DNA from 2 places in the Microbacterium sp. 22242 genome. Region 2 is predicted to be linked to the other one. Evidence: predicted binding sites of a transcription regulator. Region 2 holds the regulator's gene; the other holds the start of a gene.

Region 1 (6,920 bases), on a different contig from region 2:
GGTCGCTGATCATCACCATCGGATCGACGAACCGGCTGGTGCGGTGCTCCGGCGACCGGTGCGGTTTGCGGCGGGTCCGCCCGGTGCGCAAAGCATCGGTGATTTCGCGTTTCAGGCCGCCGCGCGCTTGGACGTAGATGGCTTGGTAGATCGTCTCCGTGCTCACTCGCATGCCCTCATCGTCAGGATGGTCCTCGCGGATCCGGTTGCGGATCTGCTCCGGAGACCATTGTTCTCGCAGACCGGCCGCGACGTAGTCCCTCAGCCGACCAGGCTGGACCAGAAGCCCCGGCTTCGGCCGCGCCCGCGCCGCGGCGGCTGCCCGGTGCGCACCGTGCGGCAGATACCGACCATCGGTCGTGTGCGCATCGAGCTCACGTTTGATCGTGGACGCCGGTCGGTCCAGCTCCCGCCCGATCGCGCGCAACGACAGACCAGCCCGGTGCAGATCCGCGATCTTCTCCCGCTCGATCAGGGACAACAACCTGGACCCGATCTGTTCCGGAACCAGGGGTGGTGGACTTTCCATGGTCTCCATCGTGACCCGCCCGGTCGCGTAATCCACCCGCCGCCCGTCCGGGTAGAACCGCGAGTTCCGCGACTTGCGAACCCCATGGTCCCAGTCCTCGGCTGTCCGCTCATGGATGCCGACCCTGGCAGCAGCGTCCCGTCGCGACATGCCCTCCGCCCGCAATCGCGCGAACTCGTCACGACGTGGATCCGGGCGGGCGGGGTACTTCCCTCCAGAGCGGAACCCACCCTTCCTCGCCCAGCCGAACGCCGTGTTGCGGTTGATGCCCAACTCCCGCGCTGCCAGCGAGACACTGCCCACCGAACTCAACAACGCGAAGAACTCAGCCCGACGCTGATCCTGCTCCTCTGAAAACGACACGGTGGTCGCAACCTCCCGAAACTCGGGGTGTTGCGACCACCGTTAGAACCCGCTCGGGGCATCCGGGCCTTCGAGGCGTCAGTGGGCGCTCAGCGCACGACCACCGCGAGCACGTCGCGAGCCGACAGCACGAGGAACTCGTCGCCGCCGAACTTCACCTCGGTGCCGCCGTACTTGCTGTAGAGCACGCGGTCGCCGACGTTCACGTCGAGCGGGACGCGGTTGCCGTTGTCGTCGATGCGGCCGGGGCCCACGGCCACGACCTCGCCCTCCTGGGGCTTCTCCTTCGCAGTGTCGGGGATGACCAGGCCACTCGCGGTGGTCTGCTCGGCCTCGACCTGCTTGATGACGATGCGGTCCTCGAGCGGCTGGATGGAAACCGACACGGTCTACCTCTTTCTTGACGGTTCAAGACTGGTTAGCACCCTCAGCCCGAGAGTGCTAACGACAGTCTAGGCACAACGCTGGCACTCATGCAATGCGAGTGCCAGCCGGGCGACACTGCGGCCGGGTTGCGAAGACGTCAACCGAGGCGTTGCGGTATCGCGTCGGGGTGGGCCGCACGGATCTCGCGGATCCGCGCATCGTAGGTCGCGCGGTTGAGCGACGGGGCGCATGCAGGCCGGATCACGAAACCGGTCTTCGGATCCACCAGGTCGACCCCGGTGCGATCGTCGATGATCGCACCCGATCTCGTCCGCGCCACTGCCGTGCGGTAACCCGCGCGATACTCCGCGGCCTGCCGCACCTGCCCGATGATCGAGCAGCCGAGAGTGAGCAGCATCCAGGCGGGCAGAAGACACCAGAGTACGAGCCCGATGACCGGCCCGCCGGGAAGCCGACGCAGGATGAGAGCGGTCAGCATGACGACCATCATGAGCGGTGCCGCGGCGACGAGCATTCCCCACGCCAGCCGAAACCACTGGAACGACGTCCGTCCGGGAAGGAGGCGTCGGGAGACGTCGGGCCGCCATGGCTCGACGGCGGACGAGGCGGCAACCGATGAAGCCGCTCGCGGGGCGCCGGCGCCGCGCTCGCGCACCCACCCGTCGAAGCGATCGGCTCGGCGCAGCGCATTCCGGATCTCCAGGGGCGACGCGTCGCTCACCGTGGGACGGAGCGCGGCCAGGGCGGCACCCTCCATGCGGAACCTCATGCTGCGCGCCAGCGCGCCGCAGACGATCGCACCGAGGAGCGTGAACGCGCCGAGGAACACCGGCAGAAGGACCACAGTGAAGTCGTGCCCCACGCGGCGGACATCGGCGATGACTCCGACCAGCGCCGCGTACGTCGCGAACGTCACAAGAATCAGCGACCAGGCCCAGATCCGCAGTCGCGCCCGCGCACGCCGCATCTTCGCCGCCTCCGGGCCGATCCGCCGCACCCACACGTCCTCGACCGCCGTGGTCGTGCTCACCGACTCCTCCGTCCGTCTCGAGTCAGGTACTCCGGAGTCGCGTCCGGGTGAGATGAACGGATCTCGCGGATCCGGCCGAAATAATCATGCTGATCGAGGGGCGGATCTCCGGCACGGCGCAACAGACGACCCGTCTTCGCGTCAACCAGATCGACATCGGTTCGGAAGTCGTTCACCCCGCGGTACCCGCCGTCGGGCATGTTCGTGGAATAGCCGTGCGCGTACTCCGCACCCAGCTTCCGGCCCCCGAGGATCGCGATCACGCTGGCTGCAACCAGGAAGAACCCAGCGATGGAAATCACGATCACGACCCCGATCCAGACATGGTGGAAGGCCGCGACGGCGAGCGGCGCGGCACCGATGGTGATCGTGGCTCCGAATCCGATCCCGAAGATGGCCGCGAGACGGAACCATTCCCGCGCGGTTCTCCCGGGGAGTATCGGACGGATCCCATCGGGGGTCCATCCTTCCGTGACGAGCACGGCGGGGTGCGGCCGATCGCCCCGCTCGCGCACCCCGACGTCGAGCGTCGCACCACCGGAAAGCCGGCCCGTCGGTTCACTGTCGGCGACGTGCGGATCCCGGGCGTTCGCAAAGCTCATCGCGGCGCCGCGCATCGCGAAGAGCTGCTGTCTCGCCTTCAACGCACAGAACAGCGCAGCGGACAGCACGAAGAAGCCGAGCGTCAGCGCGACCGCAAGGACGCTCTGCGCGCTCTGCGTCATCCCGCGTGCGGCAGCGAAGGCGATGCCCGCGACAGTGATCGCCGCGCCTACCGGTACCAGACACCAGGCCCAGATCCGCAGTCGCGCCCGCGCACGCCGCATCTTCGCCGCCTCCGGGCCGATCCGCCGCACCCACTCGTCCTCGGCCGCCGTGGTCGTGCTCACGTGCCCTCCGTCCGCGTCGGGCCGTGCCGCGACGTCGATAGCCTGGACCGTGTGGATATGAGCGAACTGCGAGTGCTGCTGACGCCGGAGGCGCTGCGGATGCTCGACGACCTCGGGCCCATCGAGTCCACCGACGCGGCCGCCCGCGCGGTCATGCGGCTGCGCGCCGAGGGGCACTCCCCCGAGTTCGTCTCGGCGGTGGTCGGCCAAGCACGGCTGCGCACCAAGGCGACGGCGAAGTTCGGCCAGTTCGGCGGACGCATGCTGTTCACCAGGGCAGGCCTCGAGCAGGCCACGCGCCTGAGCGTCGCCGCCCGCCACGCCGGCCGCATGCGCGCGGCGGGGATCACGCACGTGTCCGATCTCGGCTGCGGGATCGGCGGCGACGCGCTCGCGTTCGCCGGAGCGGGGATCCGCGTGACCGCGGTGGACGCCGATGAGGTCACCGCCGCACTGGCGGCGTACAACCTCGCGCCGTTCGGATCCGACGCCGAGGTGCGGCACGGGCTCGCCGAGGATCACGCACCGGACCCTTCGACCGGCTCAGGGTCCGGAAGGCCGACCGAGGGCGTGTGGCTGGACCCCGCCCGGCGCACCTCCGGGCACACCGAGACGCGTCGCGTCTCGGCCGGCGACTACTCGCCCTCGCTCGCGTGGGCCTTCGCTCTCGCGGAGCGGATCCCGACCGGCATCAAGCTCGGCCCCGCGCACGACCGCGACGCGATCCCGGCCGACGTCGAGGCGCAGTGGGTCAGCGCGGACGGCGACGTCGTCGAGCTCGTGCTGTGGTCCGGGGCGCTGGCCCGGGAGAACGTGCGGCGGGCGGCGCTGGTGATCCGCGGCGACCGCGCGCACGAGCTGACCGCTCCTGCGGACGCGGAGGATGCGGACGTCCGCCCGCTCGGCGCGTACCTGCACGAGCCGGACGGCGCGGTGATCCGCGCCCGTCTGATCGGCGACCTCGCCCGGAGCATCGACGCCGGCATGCTCGATCCGCACATCGCCTACCTGACCTCGGACGCCCCGGCCGGGAGCCCGTTCGCGGCCTCGTTCCGCGTCCGCGAGGTGCTGCCGATGAGCCCGAAGGCGATCGGAGCCGCCCTGAAGAAGGCCGGCATCGGACGCCTGGAGATCAAGAAGCGCGGCGTCGACGTGGACCCCGCCGCGTTCCGGAAGAAGCTCGTACTGCGCGGATCCGCCGAGGCGACGCTGATCCTGGTGCGCGTCGGCGACAAGCGGCACGCGATCCTCGCCGATCGGGTGTGACGCCGGGGCGGATCAGCGGGACGGGAACAGTCCCCCGTCGCCTACGTCCGCGTTCTCGACGATGACGAGGTATTCCGCCGCGTACAGCGGTGTCCGCAGCTCGATGCGAGCCGAGGGACGCGTGTCGGTGGCGGGCAGCCCGATCGTGAGCGACGGGTCCTCGACGGTGTCCGACGGACTGCTGACGGTGAAGGAATTCGCTGCGCAGGCCTTGTGCAGCTCCGGCGCCTCGACGATGAGGCAGCGCGAAGACCCGTTGTCCGCGTAACCGCGCCAGATCACGAGCTCCCGCCAGCGTCCGGCGATCGACAGGGTCTCGATGTGCTGTTCCCTCGCGATCCGCGCCGATGCGGCGAGCTCTTCGTCGGTCATCCCCTGATTCACCTCCTGCGGGGTCGCCTCCCACCGCATGATGAATCCGCCGACGAGGCCGTTGCCGGAGGAGAAGATCGTCCCGCCGTAGGCGACACGACGCCCTGGCTCGGCGGATTCGGCCGGCAGATCCAGATGAGCCTGAAGCGCGTACGGGTTCTGCCGCCACTGCTCGCGAGCCTGGCACTCCTTCTGCTGCGGGAGGCCGGGGGCGTCCAGGATGGCGCAGCGATACCCGCCATGCGACAACGTCGCCGTCCACAGCAGCACGGAGTCGGAACGGTCCAGCAGCTCGACGCTGCCCGGGTCGTAGTCCTGACCCTTCGCGATCGCGTCGCGGCGTTCGGCCTCCCCCGACCGCAGCCCGAGGCCGATGTCGGGCGGACGCGGGATGGCGACGCCGACGGCGACGCCGCAGAGGAGCAGCAGCGCGACTGCGCCGATGAGGTAGCGCGGGCGCCTCCAGCGGCCGGTGGCGAGCCAGGAGGAGAGGCGGAGACCGGCGAACGGGCCGTGAGGATGGCGCGGGGCCCCTTCGACAGGCTCAGGGACCGGGGAGGGGTGCTCAGGGACCGGGGAGGGGTGCTCAGGGACCGGGGAGGGGTGCTCTGGGACCGAGGCCGGGGCGGGGACCGGCGGTTCGGCGTCAGGGAGCGGCACCCGGCGCAGGTCTGTGAGCCGGGCCGCCTCGGCGGCGGTCAGCCCTGGCCCGTCCCTGCCGTAAGCGCGGCGCTCCAGCTCGCGCCGCTCCTGCTCCTCGCCCGTCATGGGCCGAGGCTACCGAACCGGAGGCTAGCCGAGCCAGCCGAATCGATAGGCGGCCCAGACCAGCCAGCCCGCGCTGTAGAGGATGGCGACGGATCCGAGCACGAGCGCCCAGATGCACATCTCCCGGTTCTCCTGCGGCCGGCGCAGCGACATGATGGCGGCGATCACCGAGATGATCGCGACGGGGATGCCCCACCCGACGAAGAGCGAGGCGAACAGCGCGACGATCGCGGACAGCAGGGCCCAGGGCGCGAGGCGAGGTTCGACGACGGGGATCGCGTCGGTCCCGACGGTCGGCTCCCACGCGGTGTCCTGGACCACGGAGCCCTCGTTGTCCAGCTGCGGCCCGCTCTCCACGCGCACCGGGGTCGGCCCGGTCGGCAGCCGGTGGTAGCGGTCAGGATCCGTCTCGTGGGTGGCCATCATCCGACCTCGGCGGCGGCCTCCGCCGCGGCGTGCTCCGCGACCTGGATCTCGGTCACCGGCAGGGTGGAGTCGGCGCCGAACGCGAGGGTCGACGGGCGCCGGCCCGACGCGATCAGCTCGGCGGCGAGCGCGGCGATCATCGCGCCGTTGTCGGTGCACAGCGACAGCGGCGGGATCCGCACCGTCACCCCGGCGGCGGAGGCGCGCTCGAGGGCGACCTCGCGCAGCCGGCGGTTCGCGATCACGCCGCCGCCGAGCAGCAGCCGCGGCACCCCGCGATCGGCGCAGGCTGCCAGCGCCTTGGTGACCAGCACGTCGACCACGGCCTCGCGGAAGCTCGCCGCCACATCGGCCACGGGGATCTCGCGTCCCTCCGCCTGCTCGCGCTCGATCCAGCGCGCGACGGCGGTCTTCAGCCCCGAGAAGGAGAAGTCGTAGCGGTGCTTCTCCTGGTCGGAGGCCCGGGAGAGCCCGCGCGGGAAGCGGATCGCGGTCGGATCTCCGCTCGCGGCGGCGCGGTCGATCTCCGGGCCACCCGGGTAGGGCAGGCCGAGGATCCGGGCCACCTTGTCGAACGCCTCTCCCGCCGCGTCGTCGACGGTCTCGCCGAGCAGCTCGACGTCCGTGGTGAGGTCGCGCACGTGCAGCAGCGAGGTGTGCCCGCCCGAGACGAGCAGGGCGATCGTCGGGTACTCGAGCGGCGCGGAGTCGGGCGTGAGGATGTCGGCGGCGATGTGCCCGACCAGGTGGTTCACCGCGTAGAGCGGCTTGCCGAGCGAGACGGCGAGGCCCTTCGCGGCGCCCACGCCGACCATGAGCGCGCCGGCGAGGCCGGGTCCGCTGGTCACCGCGACCGCGTCGAGGTCATCGAGGCGGACGCCGGCCTCGG
Region 2 (13,660 bases):
CGCCGAGGGCGACGACGCCCCACAGCTTGTGCTGCTTCTTCATGGTTCTCCTTCTGTTGCCTTTCGGCTCTTTGGGGACAGACACAGTTAACCGGCGTAAACCCGTTCGGCCGGGTTCGGCACAGAACCGTTACTAATTCGAGTTCAACGGAAATGGCACGCGTTGGCGTGCGCGTCGGATCCGGTGAGCGCGGGGACCTCGTTCTCGCAGCGGCTGCGCTGATCCTCGGGGAGCATCTTGTACAGCGGGCAGCGCGAGGTGAACGAGCAGCCCTCGCGGCGGTCCGCCGGGCTCGGCAGGTCGCCCTGCAGCACGATGCGCTCGCGGGTGCGCTCGATGTCGGGATCCGGGACGGGGATCGCCGACAGCAGGGCCTGTGTGTAGGGGTGCTGCGGGTCGTCGAAGATCTCGTCGACGTCGCCGTGCTCGACGAACTCGCCGAGGTACATGACTCCCACGCGGTCGGCGATGTGGCGCACCACGGAGAGGTCGTGGGCGACGAACAGGTAGGACAGGCCGAGCTTCACCTTCAGCTCGTCGAGCAGGTTGATCACCCCGGCCTGGATCGACACGTCCAGGGCCGAGACCGGCTCGTCGAGCACCACGATCTTCGGGTTGGTGGCGAGCGCGCGGGCGATGCCGATGCGCTGGCGCTGGCCGCCCGAGAACGCGCCGGGGAACCGGCTCGCGTGCGCCGGATCGAGACCGACCAGATCCATCAGCTCGTCCACGCGCGCATCGGCCTCGGCGCGGGGCACGCCGATCGCACGCAGCGGTTCGGCGATCACGTCGGCGACCGTGAGACGAGGGTCGAGGGCGCCCATCGGATCCTGGAACACGATCTGCAGGTCGCGGCGCACGGCGCGCTCGGCCTTGCCGCCGTGCAGCTCGGAGACCTTGGTCCCGGCGATCGTGATCTCGCCGTCGGTCTGCTTCACCAGGTCCATGATCTGCAGCAGCGTCGTGGTCTTGCCGCAGCCGGACTCGCCGACGATGGCCATCGTCTCGCCCTCGCGGATGTCGAAGGTGAGCCCCTTGACCGCGTGCACCTCGCCGACCTTGCGCTTCAGGAACGCGCCGCGCGTGAGCGGGAACGTCTTCTGCAGGTTGTGCACGTCCAAGGTGATCGGGCGCTGCGCGCGCGGGATCAGCTCCAGCCGGCTGGTCGGCAGCTCGGGCACCGGATAGACCGGCACCCCGCCGATCAGGCCGTCCGAGATCTCGTCGGCCCGCACGCAGGCCACCAGATGATCCCCGCCCTCGGCGGTGGCGATCGGACGCAGCTCCGGCTCCTTCGTCCGGCACGCCTCGGTCGCGATCGGGCAGCGGGCCACGAACGGGCACTCGTCCGGCAGGTTCACCAGCAGGGGAGGGTTGCCCTTGATCGGCACCAGCGGCGTCTTCTCGGCCTTGTCGACGCGGGGGATCGCGCCGAGCAGGCCGATCGAGTACGGCATCCGGGTCTCGTGGAACAGCTCGCGCACGGGCGCCTGCTCGACGGGCTTGCCGGCGTACATCACGAGCACGTCGTCGGCGGTCTTCGCGACCACGCCCATGTCGTGCGTGATCATGATCACCGCCGCCCCGGTCTCGCGCTGGGCGGTGCCGATCAGGTCGAGGATCTGCGCCTGGATCGTCACGTCGAGCGCGGTGGTGGGCTCGTCGGCGATGATCAGCTTCGGGTCGTTCGCCATCGCGATGGCGATGACGACGCGCTGGCGCATGCCGCCGGAGAACTCGTGCGGGAACGACTTCAGGCGCCGCTCCGGGCTCGGGATGCCGACCATGCGGAGCAGTTCGACCGCTCGCGCCGTCGCGTCCGCGTGCGACATGCTGCGGTGCACGGTGAGCGCCTCGACGAGCTGGTCGCCGATCGTGTAGACGGGCGTGAGCGAGGTCAGCGGATCCTGGAAGATCATCGCGATGCCGTTGCCGCGGAGCGCGGAGAGCTCCTTGTCGCCCTTGCCGACGAGCTCCTGCCCGTCGAACCTGATCGAGCCGGTGACCTTGGCGTTGTCGTCGAGCAGGCCCATGATCGCGAGCGAGGTCACCGACTTGCCGGATCCGGACTCGCCCACGATGCTGAGCGTGCGCCCCGGCTCGAGGTCGAACGAGACGCCGCGGACCGCATCGACGCGGCCGGCCTCACTCGCGAAGCTGACATGCAGGTCGCGGACGGAGAGCAGCGGGGCGGTCATGCGCGGCCTCCCGCCGCCGAGGTGGGATCGAGGGCGTCGCGCAGGCCGTCGGCGATGAGCGCCATCGAGACCGTGAGCAGCGTCAGGGCAGCGGCGGGGAAGTAGAACGTCCACGGCGCGCTCGAGATCGAGTTCGCGCCGATGCCGATCAGGGATCCGAGCGACACGTCGGGGATCTTCACGCCGAAGCCGATGAAGGACAGCCCGGTCTCGGTGATCACGGCGCCGACGACGCCCAGCGTGAAGTTGATCACCAGCAGCGAGCCGATGTTCGGCAGCAGGTGCCGCAGCACGATCCTCATGCCGGGGACGCCCATGTAGCGCGCCGCGTGCACGTACTCGCGCTCGCGCAGCGAGAGTCCCATGGTCCAGATCACCCGCGCCGGGAAGAACCAGCTGATGAAGATCATCGCCGCGGAGATGACCCGCCAGTCCCCGCCCGCGTTCGACGACACCAGCGCGAGGATCAGGAAGGTGGGCACGACCATGAGGAAGTGGATGATCAGCAGGATGATCCGTTCGGTGGTGCCGCCGAAGTACGCGGCGGCCGTGCCGACGACCGCGGAGATCACTGTGGTGCCGATCGAGACCGTGAGAGCGATCATCAGTGAACGCTGCAGGCCGACCGTGGTCTGCGCGAACAGGTCGCCTCCGTCCGCGGCCGTGCCGAACCAGTGCGTGCCGTCGGGAGGCGTGCCGAGCGCCATGAAGTCGAGCTCGCTGAAGCCGAACCGCGCGATCAGGGGCCCTGCCACCGCGAACAGCACCAGGAGCGCGAAGATGAACACCCCCGCGACCGCCGGGCGGTTGCGGACGAAACGCCGATAGTAGAGCCGGAAGGTGCCGATGCGCTTGCGCGGCACGCGCGCGGCCGTCGTGTCGGGGCCGACCGGCGGCTGGATCGTTGCGGACGTCATCTCAGTTCACCCTCACTCGCGGATCGAGGACCACCACGGCGATGTCGGCGAGGATCGCGCCGATCGCCGTGAGCACGGCGGTGAAGGCGGCGATGGCCACCACTCCGTGCACGTCGTTCGTACTGATGGTCTGCACGAAGTAGCGGCCCATGCCGTTCCACGCGAAGATCGTCTCGGTCAGCACCGCGCCGGTGAACACCGTCGGGATGTTGAACGCCAGCTGGGTCGCCACCGGGATCAACGAGGTGCGCAGCGCGTGCTTGCGGATCGCCTGCTGCTTGGTCAGGCCCTTCGCGCGGGCGGTGCGCACGTAGTCGGCCTTGATGTTGTCCAGCAGCAGCGAGCGCTGCAGGAAGTGGTAGCCCGAGTAGCCGATGAACACCAGTGCGATCGTGGGCAGGATCAGGTGCTGCAGCGAATCCAGCAGGATCGGGAAGAACCCGGTGACCCCGTCGCTGCTGGCGCCGGTGACGTAGAACAGCCGGAAGCCGAGGGCGTCGTTGATCGAGATCGCGATCAGCACGATCCCGAGCGACGCGACGATGATCGGGATGTTCATCGTGACGATCGAGACGCCCTGCCAGACCCGGTCGGCGACCCGGTACTGGCGGGAGGCGGTGTAGACGCCGACGGCGATGCCGAGGATCGCCGAGATGATCGTGGCCCCGAGCACGAGCTCCCCGGACACCCACATGCGATACGCGATCTGCGCGTTCACGGACTGGCCGACCGGGCTCACGCCCCAGTTCCAGTGCAGCAGGATGTCGCTGAACCAGTGCCACCAGCGCTGCAGCAGCGGGACGGTGTCGCTGAGGTTGCGCGGTTCGAGCAGACGGTTGATCTGATCCTGCGAGAGCGGCGGACGCCGGCCGACGTAGTTGCTGCGCGGGTCGAGGAAGGACCAGGCGAGGAAGTACGTGACGTTGGTCGCCACCACGATCATGAGGAGCCAGCCGAGCGCGCGGCGTAGCAGGTACTTGATCAAGATGGTGTTCTTTCTCTTGTCACAGGCGTCGCGCGGGATCTCCGACGCGGCGTCGGCCGGTGTCGTTCCACACCGATTCCGTCAGCTGTGACGCGACGCCCCGGCTGCACCAGGGTGAGACGGAGTGGAGCTCCCCCTGACACTCGGTTCCGAGCCGGGGCAACTTCGCGAGACTATCACCGGACGGGCGCAGGCCGACGAAGCACGCCCCGCGTGCGGGGTGTCCGCGTCGGCATCCGGCCTCTCCCGTAGGATTGGACGGATCCCCGGACAACGCCCGGGGACCGCCCGATCACCCTCAGGACCACATGTCACCTCGCGCCCAGACTCCGCTGCAGCCGGCCTCCACGCCGCCCGCGCAGATCCGCAACTTCTGCATCATCGCCCACATCGACCACGGCAAGTCGACCCTGGCGGACCGGATGCTGCAGATCACCGGGGTGGTGTCCGACCGCGACATGCGCGCGCAGTACCTGGACCGGATGGACATCGAGCGCGAGCGCGGCATCACGATCAAGAGCCAGGCGGTGCGGATGCCGTGGGCTCTTCGACGGGCTCAGGGACCGGACGAGGTGTTCGCGCTGAACATGATCGACACCCCCGGCCACGTCGACTTCACCTACGAGGTCTCCCGCTCGCTCGCCGCGTGCGAGGGCGCGATCCTGCTCGTCGACGCCGCCCAGGGGATCGAGGCGCAGACTCTGGCGAACCTCTACCTGGCGCTCGAGAACGACCTGCACATCATCCCGGTCCTGAACAAGATCGATCTGCCGGCCGCGGATCCGGAGAAGTACGCGAAAGAGCTCGCGTCGCTCATCGGCGGCAGGCCCGAGGACGTCCTGCGCGTCTCGGGCAAGACCGGCGCGGGCGTCGAGGAGCTGCTCGACCGGCTCGTCCAGCAGATTCCGGCGCCGACCGGCGACGCGGACGCACCGGCCCGCGCCATGATCTTCGACTCCGTGTACGACGCCTACCGCGGCGTGGTCACGTACGTGCGCATGATCGACGGCTCGCTGGCCCCGCGGGAGCGCATCCAGATGATGTCGACGGGGGCGAACCACGAGCTCATCGAGATCGGCGTCTCCAGCCCCGAGCCGGTTCCGACCAAGGGGCTCGGCGTCGGCGAGGTGGGCTACCTGATCACCGGCGTGAAGGATGTGCGCCTGTCGAAGGTCGGCGACACGGTCACGACCGCGCGCAAGCCCGCCACCGAGGCGCTGGCCGGCTACACCGACCCGAAGCCGATGGTGTTCAGCGGGATCTATCCGATCGACGGCAGCGACTACGCCGAGCTGCGCGAGGCGCTCGACAAGCTCAAGCTCTCCGACGCCTCCCTGCAGTACGAGCCGGAGACGTCCGTCGCCCTCGGGTTCGGCTTCCGCTGCGGCTTCCTCGGCCTGCTGCACCTCGAGATCATCACCGAGCGGCTGTCCCGCGAGTTCGGGCTCGACCTCATCACCACCGCGCCCAGCGTGATCTACGAGGTGGTCACGAGCGACACCGGCGAGACCGTCACGGTCACGAACCCGAGCGAGTACCCGGACGGCCGGATCGGATCCGTCTCGGAGCCCATGGTGAAGACCGCGATCCTCCTGCCCAAGGACTACGTGGGCACGGTGATGGAGCTCTGCCAGTCGCGTCGCGGCACGCTGCTGGGCATGGAGTACTTCTCCGAGGAGCGCGTCGAGCTGCGCTACAACATGCCGCTCGGCGAGATCGTGTTCGACTTCTTCGATCAGCTGAAGTCCAAGACGCAAGGCTACGCCTCGCTCGACTACGAGCCCGCAGGCTCGCAGGAAGCCGACCTGGTCAAGGTCGACATCCTGCTGCAGGGCGAGAAGGTCGACGCGTTCAGCTCGATCGTGCACCGCGACAAGGCCTACGCGTACGGCACGATGATGGCCGAGCGGCTGCGCAAGCTCATCCCGCGCCAGCAGTTCGAGGTCCCGATCCAGGCCGCGATCGGCGCGCGGATCATCGCCCGCGAGACCATCCGGGCCATCCGCAAGGACGTGCTCGCCAAGTGCTACGGCGGCGACATCACCCGCAAGCGCAAGCTCCTCGAGAAGCAGAAGGAGGGCAAGAAGCGCATGAAGATGGTGGGCCGCGTCGAGGTCCCCCAGGAGGCGTTCATCGCCGCGCTGTCCGGAGACGTCGAGGGCAAGGACAAGAAGTAGGGGACGGGAACCGGTCGCGGCGTCCCCAGCCGCCGCGACCGCACCCGGGCCCCGCACCCCGGGTCCGCTGCCCGGCCCGTCAGGCGGGATCCGCCGCTGCGACGAGTCGATCCTCGCGCGGCGCCGGCTGCCGCCCGTCGCGGAGGCTGAGCACCGTCCAGACGCCCGCCCCCAGCAGCAGGGCGTCGGCGACGAGCCCGGACAGGATCCCGGGCAGGACGAGATCCGCCGCGATTCCCGCGACGACGAGCACGATCGGCCAGATGCGGATCCGCCGCGCTCGCAGCAGGCCGATCAGTACGAGCAGGATCCCCGCCTCACCGGTGTACATCAGGACGGAGATCAGTCCGCCGGTCACCGGGTCGCCGGCCATCGCCTGTGCTGCCGCGAACCCCGCATCGCGGTCGGCCATCCTGGCCATGACCGACAGGAACATGCCGCCCGAGGCCGACCACGTGAAGCCGAGCACCCCGAGCACGCACAGCACGGTGCCGGTGGTCGCGAGTACTCCGCCGCGCCGGTCCGCGGAAGCGGCGACCGCGGTGAACGCGGCGAGGGTCACCGCGAAGCCGGCGGCCTCCAGCACGGACTGCACGAGCAGCAGCCACGGCTGCGCCGCCATCGCGTCGAACGTCGCACGCATCCCGCCCGGTGCATCCGGGATGATGAACACGCTCGACAGGAGCAGCAGGGCCGGTCCTGCGATCAGGCCGATGAGCGCCAACCGCCGCCGTGCGGTCCATGTGGGCGTTGCATCCATATCGTCCTCCTCGCGGCGCCCGCTGCGCCGCCTCGGTCTCAGCCTCGTGGCAGGCCCGCGTCCCGCGCGTCCGCAGTCGGACTCGAACCGCTCTGTCTCGCGGACGACGCGGCATCCTCCTCGAGACAGACGCCGCGGCACGCCCGCCGGCGCTACCGTGGGGGCATGTGGGGTGCACTGCGCGTCGCGCGAGGGCGTGCCGGCTGGCGCGACAGGGTCATCGATGTGGCGCCGGCGACCGGCCTCTGGCTGGCGGGGCTGCTCGACATCGCCTTCGGGCTCAGCGATGCTGTCGGCAGCGCGTCGGCGTTCACCACCGTCGTCCCGATGAGCGCGATCTGCGCCCTGCTCGTGTTCCGGCGGTGGGCGCCGCTGCCCGTGCTCGGCGGCATCCTGGCGGTGATCGCCGTACCGGTGTGGTTCCTGTCCTTGGACCTCGGGTACTGGGGCGAGTTCGTACCGTGGCTGGTCGCGCTGTACTCGTGCGCCCGCCACGAGCACCGCGCAGTCCCGCGCGCGGCGGGACTCGCGCTCAGCGCCGTCGCGCTGGCGGTCATCGCGCTCCGCTTCCCGCAGATGGCGAACCCCGGCGATCTGCTCTATGACGGCGCGCTGCTGGTGGCGGCGTGGATGCTCGGGCTGTTCGCGCGCAGCTGGGCGCGCTATCGGGACGACGCGCTGCGGCAGGAGGCGGAGCGCAGCCAGGCGGAGGCACGCGCGCGGCAGACCGAGCGGGTGCGCATCGCCCGGGAGCTGCACGACGTCATCTCGCACACCATCACGGTCGTCGTGATGCAGGCCGGCGGCGCGCGACTGGCCGCGGAACGGGACCCTGCGATCGCCCCCCAGGCGCTTGCGCGGATCGAGACGCTCGGGCAGGAGTCGCTCGCGGAGCTGCGCACGCTGCTGGCGGTGCTTCGGGAAGACGACGCGCAGGGCGAGCCCGGTGAGCCCGGTCCGCAACCCGGACTCGACCAGCTCCCGGCGCTGTGCGATCGGATGCGCGCGCTCGGGCTGCCGGTGCGGCTGCACGGCGCGACGGGCGCCGCGCTCCCCCCGGGTGTGCAGCTCGCGGCGTACCGGATCGTGCAGGAAGCGCTCACCAACGTGCTCAAGCACGCGGGAGCCGCCGAGACCGACGTCACGATCGGGCCGCTCGGCGACGGGACGCTCGTCGTCGAGATCGTCAACGCTGCGCCGGCGCGCCCCCGCAGCCTGCTCGCCGGACCGCGGCGCGGCTTGACGGGGATGACCGAGCGGGTGGCGGCGCTCGGCGGCGAGGTCGCCTTCGTGCCGCACGACGATGGCGGGTTCGCCGTGCACGCGCGCCTTCCTACGAGGGAGCGGGCGAGATGATCTCCGTGGCCGTCGTCGACGATCAGCCGCTGATCCGTGCAGGGCTGCGGATGATCGTCGACTCCCAGCAGGATCTGGAATGGGCCGGCGACGCAGAAGACGGCGAGGCGGCGATCTCGCTCGCGCGCGCGCATCGCCCGGACGTCATGCTGACCGACATCCGCATGCCGGGACTCGACGGCATCGCGGCGATCGACGGGATCCGCCGCGCGAGTGCGCACACCCGGATCGTCATGCTCACGACCTTCGACCTGGACGAGTACGTCTACGCCGCGCTGCAGGCCGGTGCGAGCGCGTTCCTGCTGAAGGACGCCGGTCCGGAGCAGATCCTCCACGCGATCCGGGGCGTCGTCGACGGCGACGTGCTGCTCGCCCCCGCGCTGACGCGCCGCCTCGTCGAGCAGTACGTCGCGCGGCCGAGGGCGCACGACGGCGACGGGCGTCTCGAGCACCTCACCGGCCGGGAGCGCGATGTCCTCGTCAGTCTCGCGCACGGCCTCAGCAACGCGGAGATCGGCGCGCGGCTGCACGTCTCCGAGGGAACCGTGAAGACGCATGTGAGCAGGATCCTGTTCAAACTCGGCCTGCGTGATCGCGTCCAGGCGGTGATCGCCGCCTACGAGCTGGGGCTGGTCGTGCCCGGCGATCTGCCGCGCCGGTGACCGGGCCCGTTGGGGCATCCTTCAGGCAGGTCGCATAGGCTTGCCTTCATGCGTCGCGGGACATTCCGAGAAGGAACGGTGGACTATGCCGCCGTGGGAGCCACTCACGCACCCGACCTGATGCAGTATCCGCCGGAGCGGAGCATCCCCGCCGAGGAGTCCTGGCGGCTCGGCAGCGGCGAGGAGCGGTTCCGCACCGCCGGCGATGCCCTGCTGTCCTGGACCGCCCAGCGCGCGGCCGGGCTGAAGCTGAGCGACGTGCGTCCCTCGGCCGGTCCGGGATACGCCGGCGTCAGCTTCGACGCCGAGGGGTCGCCGATCGCGCCGAGCAAGGCCGAGGTGGAGCAGCGCTACGACGAGGACGGCACGCCCTGGGCGGGCCCCGGCATGACGTTGAAGGTGCACGGCCGCGTCGCCGGGTTCCGCGCCGACGCCGAGCTCCGGGTGATCTCGGTCACCGAGCAGGCCCGCCGGATCGGGGTGGTGCTGGGTACCGTGGCCGGATCCGTCGTGAGCGGCGAGGAGTCGTTCGACATCGACTGGAACGACGCCGACGAGGTGTGGTTCACGGTGCGGGCGTTCGACCGGCCGAACAGCTTCGTGTACCGCAGCTTCCCGTTCCTGGTGAAGCGCCGTCGCCGGGAGCTGTTCGCCCGTTACCTGCGCGCGATCTCGCCGCTGTACGCGACGCCCGTCTGATGGCCCTCGCTGTGGTCGGGGTGACGGCCTGATGGCCGGGCCCCTGCCGCTGGGGGATCCTGCCCCGGCGGACGGACGGCTGCCCGCCGACCTGCGCATCGACCCCGCGACGGCGTTCTCGGCCTATCTGCACGTGCCGTTCTGCCGGGTGCGCTGCGGATACTGCGACTTCAACACCTACACGGCCTCGGAGCTGCGGGGCGCGCGGCAGGACACGTATGCCGACACGCTGATCGGAGAGATCGGCCTCGCCCGCGACGTGCTCTCCGACGCCGGGACGCTGCGGCCGATGGAGACGGTCTTCTTCGGCGGCGGGACGCCCACGCTGCTGCCGCCGGGCGATCTGGCGCGCATGCTCGGCGCCGCGATCGACGCGTTCGGGATCGCGGACGACGCCGAGGTCACGGTCGAGGCCAACCCCGACACGGTGACGCCGGCGGTCGCGGCCGAGCTCGCCGCCGCGGGCGTGACCCGGCTGTCGATCGGCATGCAGTCGGCCGTCCCTCATGTGCTCGCGGCGCTCGACCGCACGCACCGCCCGGAGAACGTGCGGACCGCGGTGGCTGCCGCCAGGGGCGCGGGGCTCGCCGTGAGCGTCGACCTCATCTACGGCGCGCCGGGGGAGTCGCTCGAGGACTGGCGGGAGTCGCTGCACGCGGCGACCGCGCTGGATCCCGACCATCTCTCCGCCTACGCGCTGATCATCGAGGACGGCACCAAGCTGGCCCGGCAGATCCGCCGCGGCGAGGTGCACGCCCCCGACGACGATCTGCAGGCCGACATGTACGAGCTCGCCGACGCCGCGCTGCGCGACGCCGGGTACGACTGGTACGAGGTGAGCAACTGGGCGCGCACTCCGGCCCAGCGCTCCCGGCACAACCTGGCCTACTGGCGGGGCACCGACTGGTGGGGCTTCGGACCCGGCGCGCACAGCCACGTGGCCGGCCTGCGCTGGTGGAACGTGAAGCATCCCGCCGCGTATGCCCAGCGCCTCGCGGCGGGGGAGTCGCCGGCCGCCGGCACCGAGCGGCCCGGCCCCGAGGCCAGTGCGCTGGAGCGGATCCTGCTGCGCTCCAGGACGGCGGAGGGCCTGCCGCTGAGCGACGTCGCACCCGCCGGCAGGACCCGCGTGGCGGGTCTGATCGCGGACGGGCTCGTGGATCCCGCCGCGGCGCTGCGCGGAGCACTCGTGCTGACGCTGCGCGGACGCCTGCTCGCGGACGCCGTCGTCCGCACGCTGACGGACTGACGGGCGCGGGAGCCTGTTCCGGCCGTCGAGCAGGCGAAGCGAGACGCGACGTCGTCCGCCGCGTCTCGCGCAACGACCCCTGATGCGGATCCCGGCGCGGTAGGATTGGCACTCAGAGCGCACGAGTGCCAACGGTGAGGAGGAGCGATGGTCTCAGAACGCGGACTCCAGGTGCTCCGCGCCATCGTCGAGGACTACGTCGAGACGAACGAGCCGGTGGGCAGCAAGTCGATCGTGGACCGGCACGCCTTCGGCGTCTCGGCCGCCACGATCCGCAACGACATGGCGCAGCTCGAGGACGAGGAGCTCATCGCCGCCCCGCACACCTCCTCGGGACGCGTGCCCACGGACAAGGGCTACCGGGTGTTCGTGGACCATCTCGCCCAGGTCCGGCCGCTGACCGCGGCCCAGCGCAGCGCGATCACCGCCTTCCTCGCCGATCCCGCGGACCTCGACGACCTGATGGTGCGGACCGTGCGCGTGCTCACCCGGCTCACCGGCCAGGTGGCGCTCGCCCAGTACCCGTCCTTCGCCCGCGCCCACGTCACGCACGTCGAGCTCGTGGCGCTCGCGCCGAACCGGCTCCTGGTCGTCCTGGTCACGGACGCCGGCGGCGTGTCGCAGCGGATCGTGCCGCTCCCGGTCGAGCTCGACGACGGCGAGGTCGCGGCGCTGCGCGCGGGGCTCACCGCGCTCATCACGGGCCGTTCCGTGCGCCGCGGCGCCGAGCGCATCGACGCGGCGGCCGCTGACGGACACACCGAATCCAGGATCGGCGCCGCGCAGGCGGCCCTGCTGCGGGCGGTGACCGAGGAGCTCGCCGAGTTCCGCCAGGAGCGGCTGGTGATGGCGGGGGCGGCGACCCTGGCCCGCCGCGAGCACGACTTCCGCGGCAGCATCCATCCGCTCCTCGAGGCGATCGAGGAGCAGGTGACGCTGCTGCGGCTGATGAGTGAGATGCGCGTCGACGAGCACGGGCTCGCCGCGAGCATCGGCACGGAGAACGCCGCGTTCGGCCTCGGCGAGGCGTCGATCGTGGCGAGCGACTACATGACCCACGGGGGGACCGCGCGCGTGGGCGTGATGGGTCCGACCCGGATGGACTACCCGAGCAATCTCGCGGCGGCGCGGGCCGTGGCCCGCTACCTGTCGCGTCTGCTCGAAGAGGACGAGACCGGCCGCTGAGCGGCCGCACGAGCACACGCGTCGCCGCAGGGCGGCCCGGAAAGGCGATGGTGACGGATCACTACGAGGTTCTCGGCGTCTCGCGCGATGCGAGCGAGGACGAGATCAAGAAGGCGTACCGGCGACTCGCGCGTCAGCTGCACCCGGACGTGAACCCGAGCGAGGAGGCCGCGGAGCGGTTCAAGCTCGTGACGCACGCGTACGACGTGCTCAGCGATGCGGATTCGCGCCGCCGCTACGACATGGGCGGCGATGCGAACGGCTACGGCGGCTTCGGAGGGTTCGGCGGCTTCGGCGACATCTTCGAGACGTTCTTCGGCGGCGGGGGAGCCCGCGCCGCCCGCCCGCGGTCCCGTCGCGAGCGCGGTCAGGACGCCCTCGTCCGGGTCACCCTCGAGCTCGGCGACGTGGTCTTCGGGGTGCACCGCGACATCGAGGTGGACACGGCGGTGCTCTGCGAGACCTGCCAGGGATCCTGCTGCCAGGCGGGCACCTCGCCGGTCACCTGCGACATCTGCGGCGGATCCGGGCACGTGCAGCAGCAGGTGCGGAGCCTGCTCGGCAACGTCATCACGACCGCGCCATGCGGATCGTGCGAGGGCTTCGGCACGACGATCCCGTTCCCGTGCCAGACCTGCAACGGCCAGGGGCGCGTGCGCTCGCGCCGGACGGTCGGCCTGGACATCCCCGCGGGCGTCGAGACCGGGCTGCGGCTGCAGCTGCCCGGATCGGGCGAGGTCGGTCGTGCCGGCGGCCCGAACGGCGACCTGTACGTCGAGGTCACGGTCGCACCGCATCCTCGCTTCAGCCGCGACGGCGACGACCTGCTCGCCACGCTCGAGGTGGCCATGAGCGACGCGATCCTCGGCACCACGACGAGCATCGACTCCCTCGACGGGCCGGTCGAGCTGGAGATCCGCCAGGGCCTGCAGTCCGGCGACGTGCTGACCATCAAGGGCCGGGGCATCACGCCCCTGCGCGGAACGCAGCGCGGCGACCTGCGCGTCGGCGTGCAGGTGCTCACGCCGACCAAGCTCGACCACAGGGAGCGCCAGCTGATCGAGGACTTCGCCAAGCGCACCAAGGCGCCGGCGCCGAGGCTGGCCGAGTTCCACCAGGGGCTGTTCTCGAAGCTGCGCGACCGCTTCCGGGGCTGACCGCGATGGCGCTGCACTTCGTCACGTCCGACGCGACCGCCGCCGAGCCCGGTTCGTCGGTGATGCTGACCGGGGCCGAGGCCAAGCACGCCGCGGTCGTCCGGCGCGTGCGGGCCGGCGAGCCCGTCACGCTCGGAGACGGCGCGGGCGTGTGGCTGGAGGGCGAGGTCGCGGCGGCCGAGCCGGCCAGGGTGGAGGTGCGGATCCTGCGGCGCCGGGAGGATCCCCGGCCGGATCCGCGGATCCTGCTCGTGCAGGCCCTCGCCAAGGGCGACCGCGACGAGCTCGCGGTGCAGGCCGCGTGCGAGCTCGGT

The links. Region 2 encodes HrcA, which represses chaperone genes, less so after heat shock. Its sites were predicted from a motif close to TTNGCACTCGNNNNNNNCGAGTGCNAA; they were not measured.
Region 1: the regulator HrcA is predicted to act here: its motif matches at 1,357-1,383, upstream of groES (co-chaperone GroES).

What each region holds. Positions count from the first base shown of each region.
Region 1 is NZ_JBQEOZ010000010.1:128,082-135,001, reverse strand. It holds gene ACTJJZ_RS12520 (IS30 family transposase) at 1-679, opposite strand, end outside; gene groES (co-chaperone GroES) at 982-1,278, opposite strand; gene ACTJJZ_RS12510 (hypothetical protein) at 1,416-2,309, opposite strand; gene ACTJJZ_RS12505 (hypothetical protein) at 2,306-3,166, opposite strand; gene ACTJJZ_RS12500 (THUMP-like domain-containing protein) at 3,251-4,465, shown strand; gene ACTJJZ_RS12495 (hypothetical protein) at 4,478-5,605, opposite strand; gene ACTJJZ_RS12490 (hypothetical protein) at 5,630-6,028, opposite strand; gene tsaD (tRNA (adenosine(37)-N6)-threonylcarbamoyltransferase complex transferase subunit TsaD) at 6,028-6,920, opposite strand, start outside.
Region 2 is NZ_JBQEOZ010000004.1:43,495-57,154, forward strand. It holds gene ACTJJZ_RS05125 (ABC transporter family substrate-binding protein) at 1-43, opposite strand, end outside; gene ACTJJZ_RS05130 (ABC transporter ATP-binding protein) at 145-2,199, opposite strand; gene ACTJJZ_RS05135 (ABC transporter permease) at 2,196-3,116, opposite strand; gene ACTJJZ_RS05140 (ABC transporter permease) at 3,118-4,101, opposite strand; gene lepA (translation elongation factor 4) at 4,410-6,278, shown strand; gene ACTJJZ_RS05150 (hypothetical protein) at 6,358-7,038, opposite strand; gene ACTJJZ_RS05155 (histidine kinase) at 7,204-8,394, shown strand; gene ACTJJZ_RS05160 (response regulator) at 8,391-9,056, shown strand; gene ACTJJZ_RS05165 (DUF1990 family protein) at 9,105-9,755, shown strand; gene hemW (radical SAM family heme chaperone HemW) at 9,787-11,004, shown strand; gene hrcA (heat-inducible transcriptional repressor HrcA) at 11,152-12,189, shown strand; gene dnaJ (molecular chaperone DnaJ) at 12,240-13,346, shown strand; gene ACTJJZ_RS05185 (16S rRNA (uracil(1498)-N(3))-methyltransferase) at 13,352-13,660, shown strand, end outside.